2 regions of the Thermoanaerobacter uzonensis DSM 18761 genome follow, and region 2 is predicted to be linked to the other one. Evidence: a T-box and tRNA genes for the amino acid it is inferred to sense, from the RefSeq annotation. Region 2 holds a T-box; the other holds one or more tRNA genes.
What was found. The T-box of region 2 lies ahead of leuS (leucine--tRNA ligase). A T-box ahead of a tRNA ligase gene usually reads a tRNA of that ligase, here a tRNA-Leu.

Region 1 (3,417 bases), on a different contig from region 2:
AGTACTACTCCAAAAACCTCGCAAGGGAGGTTATGAAAGGATTGAAAGAAAATGCTTTTCAGGCCAAATTTAATGGAGGTATACCACCTTTGGGATATGACATTGTGGATGGGAAATATGTGATAAACGAAAAAGAAGCTGAAGCAGTGAGACTGATTTTTGAGTTATATGCACAGGGGTATGGATATAGGCAGATAATTGATGAATTAAACTTAAGAGGTTACAAAACTAAGAAGGGAAATCCGTTCAGGAAAAACAGCATTCATGAAATTTTGAAAAATGAAAAATATACTGGCAAATACATATTCAATAAAGGTACAAAGAAAAACCATAGAATAGTAAAAGAAGACGTAATCGTTATAGAGAATGCTATACCTGCAATCATTGATGAAGACTTATTTAAAAAAGTGCAGGAGAAAATGGAAGAAAGAAAAATAACAAGAGGGGCTAATTCTGCAAAAAGGGTTTATCTTTTGTCAGGTCTTGTTTACTGCGGAATATGCGGTTCTAAAATGGTAGGGTGTTTAAGCAGAGGGAAATATGTAACTTATAGATGCAGCAGGAAAGACAGAACTAAGCAGTGCACAAATAGAGATATAAATAAAGAAAAACTAGAAGCTTTTGTTATAGATGAGCTGAACAAGAGAGTGCTTGACCCAAAAGTAGCGCCGGTATTGGCTAGACTTTTAAACGAGGAAAATCAGAAGCTAAATAAAGAGAGAGCAGAAGAAATTGCTTTTTTAAAAAAGCGCTATAAGGAGGTTGAAGAGCAGATGAAAAACATAGTAGAAGCTATTGCTCAGGGGATGTTTCAGCCAATAATGAAAGAAAAAATGAACGAATTAGAAGCAATGAGAAATGAGCTTGCTTACAGAATTAAAGAGCTGGAAAATAAAAAAGAGACAGACTTTATTACACCAGAAATGATATTAAAAATCTTCGAAAAGGATAGGGAAATAATTAATTCCTCGAAGGATCCTCATGAAATTAAAGAAGTGCTTAAAAACTACATAAAAAAAATAATCGTCACCCCAGATGAAATAAAATGTGAATTCTACTTCTGGATAGGTGACGATTTCCGTTCTTTGCTGGTAGCGGCGAGTGGATTTGAACCACCGACACTGCGGGTATGAACCGCATGCTCTGGCCAACTGAGCTACGCCGCCATATTTTTGGTTGCGGGGGTAGGATTTGAACCTACGACCTCCGGGTTATGAGCCCGACGAGCTACCGGACTGCTCCACCCCGCGCCATTGGTGCCGGAGACCGGACTCGAACCGGTACGGGCTTTTAGGGCCCGCAGGATTTTAAGTCCTGTGCGTCTGCCAGTTCCGCCACTCCGGCTTCATCTCCTTGAGACAGTATTTATTATATTATATCTATATCTTTAAGTCAATAGTTTTTTATCCACTTTTGCAACTTCAAATGAAAATTCCATTTTTATAGCTTAAATTCCCCAAATTTATAGACGACTGCTCCTTCTAAATTATCCCACTCACTAACCGTTATTTCTTTGAAACTCAGCATTTCTAATATAGTCAGTAATATAGCAGTTCCCGCAATTATTATATCAGCCCTTTGTGGCTGCAATCCAAAAATTTTTTTCCGCTCTTCCAATGTAACAGACATAAATTTATCTAAAATCCTCTTAATTTCTTCTTTTTTTAGCTGATATCCATGAATTTTTTCTTGAGAATAAATTTCCAATTGCTGGGAAACGGCAGCGAGAGTTGTTATTGTCCCTCCTATGCCGATGACATTTTCAACTTCTTTGTACTTATTAATAGAATTTACCATTGTATCTATTATATGCAACCTGATTTCATCATATTCCTCAGCTGTAGGAGGATCATTTTTAATAAATTTTTCAGTAAGCCTCACAGCTCCTATATCAAAACTTTCTTTTACAAATTCTCTACCTTTATATGCTAATTCAGTACTTCCTCCTCCTATATCTAACACCAGAGCATCTTCCTTATTAACCCCCAACACCGCTCCGATGTATCCAAATAAGCTCTCTGTTTCTCCATCTATGATTTCTACCTCTAGCCCAAGTTTTCTAATTTGCTCAAAAAAAGCATCTTTATTTTTAGCATCCCTCATCGCAGATGTTGCAAAAGCATATATAACTTCTGCACCTTTTTCTTGGGCCAATTTCACAAAGCGTTCAATCACCTCAATGCTTCTCTGTATCGCGTTATTATTTAACTTACCCGTTTTAGAAATTCCTTCCCCCAATCGAGTTATTTCAACGTCTTTTTGTATCTTGTTTATATTTCCATTATTTACGTCACATATAAGTTGGCGTATTGAATTTGTCCCTATATCAATTGCACAAATTCTCATAATAACCCCCAACTATCACAGGTAAAAACCCTTTATGAAAAATCTTCGGGCATAACCCGAAGTTAATATCCATTGCTTCTTCTGTAGCCTGTATTTCTTCTCTTGGAATCAAAATTCTTTCGCAGCTGTTGCTGCCTTTCGTCTGAATCTTTTAAAAACTTAAGCAATTTCTCTTCAAAGGAACTATTAGTATTATAATTCCTATTGCTCTGCCATACAAAATCCTTTGGTTCTCTTTCTTTATTATTCTTGGGCAAAGCCTTTTTGATTGACAAACTTATTCTGCCATTAGCATCCATGGACAATATTTTTACTTTTACTTTATCATGCTCCTTCAAATGCTCCCTAATATCTTTTACATAGGTATTAGCAACTTCCGAAATATGCACCAACCCAGTTTTCCCCTCTGGTAACTGAATAAATGCTCCAAAGTCTGTGATGTTTAACACGGTGCCCTCAACAACATCTCCAACCTCAAATGGCATATAAATAAAGATCCTCCCTCTAAAAATTTTATTAATGAGTTTATTATATATTAAGATACAAAATATTTCAAGATGAATTTTCTGAAATTACTTTTTTGTCTCTTGGGACTTAGTTTTTGAAACATCTACATAAATTATTTCTCCTTTTTTAACCAACCCCAACTTTTGTCTTGCCTCATTTTCAATAAAACTTTCACTATTTATCTGGTGAAGTAATTCATTTAAATACTTATTTTCTTTCATTACTGCAGCTTCTTTATTTTTTAAATCCCTATACCTATTATCAAGTTTCTCTAATGCAACTTGCTGCTGAAAAAAAGTAAATCCAATATATGCAATAAAGGCAAAAAACAATATCTTCTTTAGCTTTTTCACTCATAACACCTGCTTTCACAAGGCATATAATCTATTATTTTTATTCGACATTTCTTTAAAAAATCCTTTATTTTTTCCTTTTAAAAATCTTAAAATGAGTTAAATTATTTTTCAGAAAAGCAACAGGCAAAGTTAAAATTTTTTTTGTGAACTTATAAGGAACAATAATAAAATTGACTACTATTCTAGCAGGATATATAATAATTTCTGC
Region 2 (3,417 bases):
GGATGTGAAAAATTTATCAGGAGGTGAACAGCAAAGAGTTTCTATAGCTAGAACTCTTGCAAATAAGCCTGAAGCCCTTTTACTTGATGAGCCTACTTCAGCCCTTGACCCTACTTCTACAGAAACAATAGAGAAGTTGATGATTGAGTTAAAGGAAAAAATTAATTTGACGATTATTTGGATAACTCATAATATAGATCAAGCTAAGCGCATTGGAGATTACACAGCATTGCTTAACAAAGGGCAATTAATAGAATATGCTAAAACTCATGATTTTTTTACAAGTCCCCAAAATGAAATTACAGAATTATTTATACAAGGTAAATTAAAGGAGGAAGTTAAATGAGTGTATTATCTTTAACATTGGCCTCAAGTCTTGTGCTAATATCTATTTTTATTTCTTATTATCAGAAACTGGGAATTGAAAAGGAAATATTCATAGGTACCATAAGGGCGGTTGTACAGCTTACAATAGTAGGGTACATTTTACATTACATATTTGCTACAAACAACGCTTTGTTTACTTTGGCAATGGTGACTTTAATGATAGTAGTTGCTGGAAATAATGCTTCAAAGAGAGGAAAGGGAATACCAAATGTCTTTTATTTTATCACTTTTTCGATTGCTTTAAGTGCTGCGATTACAATTTCTTTACTCATTTTGTTTGGAAATATTCATTTTAGGCCACAGGAAGTCATACCTGTATCAGGAATGATAATAGGAAATTCAATGGTAGCTTCAGGACTTGCTGTTTCAAGGTTAAAGGATGAGATAAAAAATAGGTCAGAGGAGATAGAAGCGTATTTATCACTTGGTGCAACTTCAAGACAAGCGGCTCAAAAGGTGATAAAGACAGCGATAAAGACTGGGATGATTCCAACAGTTGACAGCATGAAAACTCTGGGTATCGTGCAATTGCCGGGGATGATGACAGGTCTCATATTGGGAGGAGTGGACCCTATAGAGGCAGTCAAGTACCAGATAATGGTTACTTTTATGCTGGCATCAACAGTAGCGATTTCATGTTTTAGTGTTACTTTTCTCACCTATAGAAACTTTTTTACAAAACATCATCAATTAGTGATTGATTTACAATAATATTGTTTAAAATGATATTGCATTTATTTTTCTTTTATAATAAAATAATGTACAAATCAATTTTTTAAATGCGATGAAGTGGAGCAGTAGGCATTGTAAGCTTTAAGAGAGCCGTTGGTGGGTGTAAAACGGTAGCCTAAGATGCCGAAACTCGCCAGGGAGCAGGCATACTAAATTGTAGTAGGTATGCACGGTTACCGCCGTTACAGGTTTGAGAGGGCGCTTTTGCGCCAAAAAGAGTGGTACCACGGAAGAGTAGCTCTTTCGTCTCTTATGAGATGAAGGGCTTTTTTTAATAAAATTAAAATTAAGTTAGAGGTGAAATATATGGCGTATTCTGTTGAAGTCGATAGAAAGTGGCAAAGAAAATGGGAAGAAACAAAGTTATACAAGTTTAATCCTGAAAATGTGGACAAAAAACTTTACTGTTTAGAGATGTTTTCTTATCCATCAGGTGCTAAACTTCACGTAGGGCACTGGTACAATTATGGTCCTACAGATTCATGGGCAAGACTTAAAAGGATGCAGGGATATGAAGTTTTTCATCCAATGGGGTTTGATGCTTTTGGTCTTCCTGCAGAAAATTATGCAATAAAGACAGGAATACATCCTTATGATTCAACTATGGAAAATATAAGAACGATGGAAAAGCAGTTAAGAGAAATGGGGGCAACTTTTGATTGGGACTATGAAGTAATAACTTGCTTGCCGGACTATTATAAATGGACACAGTGGATTTTCCTTAAGCTTTTTGAGGCAGGCCTTGCCTATAGAAAAAAAGCTCCAGTAAACTGGTGCCCAAGCTGTCAAACTGTTCTTGCAAACGAGCAAGTTATAGATGGAAAATGTGAAAGGTGCGGTACTGAAGTTACAAAGAAAGATTTGACTCAGTGGTTTTTCAAGATAACTGCTTATGCAGAAGAACTCCTTGAAAAACTGGATGAACTTGATTGGCCTGAAAAGACAAAAATAATGCAGAGAAATTGGATTGGAAAGTCGGATGGAGCAGAGATAGAATTTAAAGTTGACGGCAAAGACCTGACATTTAAGGTGTTTACAACAAGGGCTGATACGTTATATGGAGCGACGTATGTAGTTATCGCTCCAGAACATGAGATTGTGGATTTAATTACTACAGATGAATATAAACAAGCTGTTGAGGAGTATAAAGAGTACGCGAGAAAACAAAGTGAAATTGAAAGGTTGTCTACTGAAAAAGAAAAGACAGGAGTATTTACAGGAGCATACGCGATTCATCCTCTGACGGGAGAGAAACTCCCTATTTGGATAGCAGACTACGTCCTTGCAACATATGGAACAGGATGTGTCATGGCTGTTCCTGCCCATGATGAAAGAGATTATGAATTTGCAACAAAATACAACCTTCCTATAAAAAGAGTGATAAAAGGAATTGGAGATGTGGACGACAGTCTACCCTTTGTTGAGTATGGAGTGCTTATAAACAGTGGAGAATTTACAGGTATAAAATCAGAAGAGGCAAGGATAAAGATTGTAGAGAAATTGCAACAAGAAGGTAGAGCTTCTTTTAAGGTTAATTACAGATTCAGAGACTGGCTTGTTTCAAGGCAGAGATACTGGGGGGCTCCAATACCTGTAATTCACTGTGAACGCTGTGGCATAGTCCCTGTCCCAGAAGAAGATTTGCCAGTGTTACTTCCTTATGATGTGGAATTTGCTCCAACAGGTGAGTCTCCACTTAAAAAGCATGAAGGCTTTATGAACGTTACTTGTCCAAAATGTGGAGGCAAAGCGTTAAGAGACCCCGATACTCTTGACACTTTTGTAGATTCTTCCTGGTACTTTTTGAGATATCCCGATAACAAAAACGACAAAGAGCCTTTCAATAAAGAATGGATAAATAAAATGTTGCCTGTTGACAAGTATGTAGGTGGAGCAGAGCATGCGACAATGCATCTTTTGTACGCAAGGTTTGTCACAAAAGCTTTAAGAGACTTGGGATATCTTGACTTTGATGAACCTTTTAAATCATTAGTGCATCAAGGCACAATATTGGGACCTGATGGAAGCAGAATGAGTAAATCTAAAGGAAATGTCATTTCACCTGACGAATACATTAAAGAATACGGTTCTGATGTATTCAGGCTTTACCTTATGTTTGGATTTGCTTATTCTGAAGGTGGGCCGTGGAATGATGATGGTATTAAGGCTATTGCTCGGTTTGTCAACAGAGTGGAAAGATTCATAGAGAAGTTCATTGAAATAAGAAATAATTCCAGTAAAACTAAAGATGAAATGGGAGAAGAAGAAAGAGAATTAAACTATATAAGACATTATACT

Region 1: it encodes a tRNA-Leu, which carries the amino acid that the T-box ahead of leuS (leucine--tRNA ligase) is inferred to sense. The anticodon was not compared.

Annotation. Positions count from the first base shown of each region.
Region 1 covers NZ_FQUR01000011.1:151,498-154,914, reverse strand. The annotation lists gene BUB32_RS07565 (recombinase family protein) at 1-1,133, shown strand, start outside; tRNA gene BUB32_RS07560 (tRNA-Met) at 1,090-1,166, opposite strand; tRNA gene BUB32_RS07555 (tRNA-Met) at 1,174-1,250, opposite strand; tRNA gene BUB32_RS07550 (tRNA-Leu) at 1,255-1,344, opposite strand; gene BUB32_RS07545 (Ppx/GppA phosphatase family protein) at 1,441-2,346, opposite strand; gene BUB32_RS07540 (S1 domain-containing RNA-binding protein) at 2,409-2,831, opposite strand; gene BUB32_RS07535 (FtsB family cell division protein) at 2,919-3,206, opposite strand; gene yabQ (spore cortex biosynthesis protein YabQ) at 3,274-3,417, opposite strand, start outside.
Region 2 covers NZ_FQUR01000006.1:236,044-239,460, forward strand. The annotation lists gene BUB32_RS01170 (ABC transporter ATP-binding protein) at 1-346, shown strand, start outside; gene BUB32_RS01175 (ABC transporter permease) at 343-1,098, shown strand; T-box leader at 1,163-1,373, shown strand; gene leuS (leucine--tRNA ligase) at 1,426-3,417, shown strand, end outside.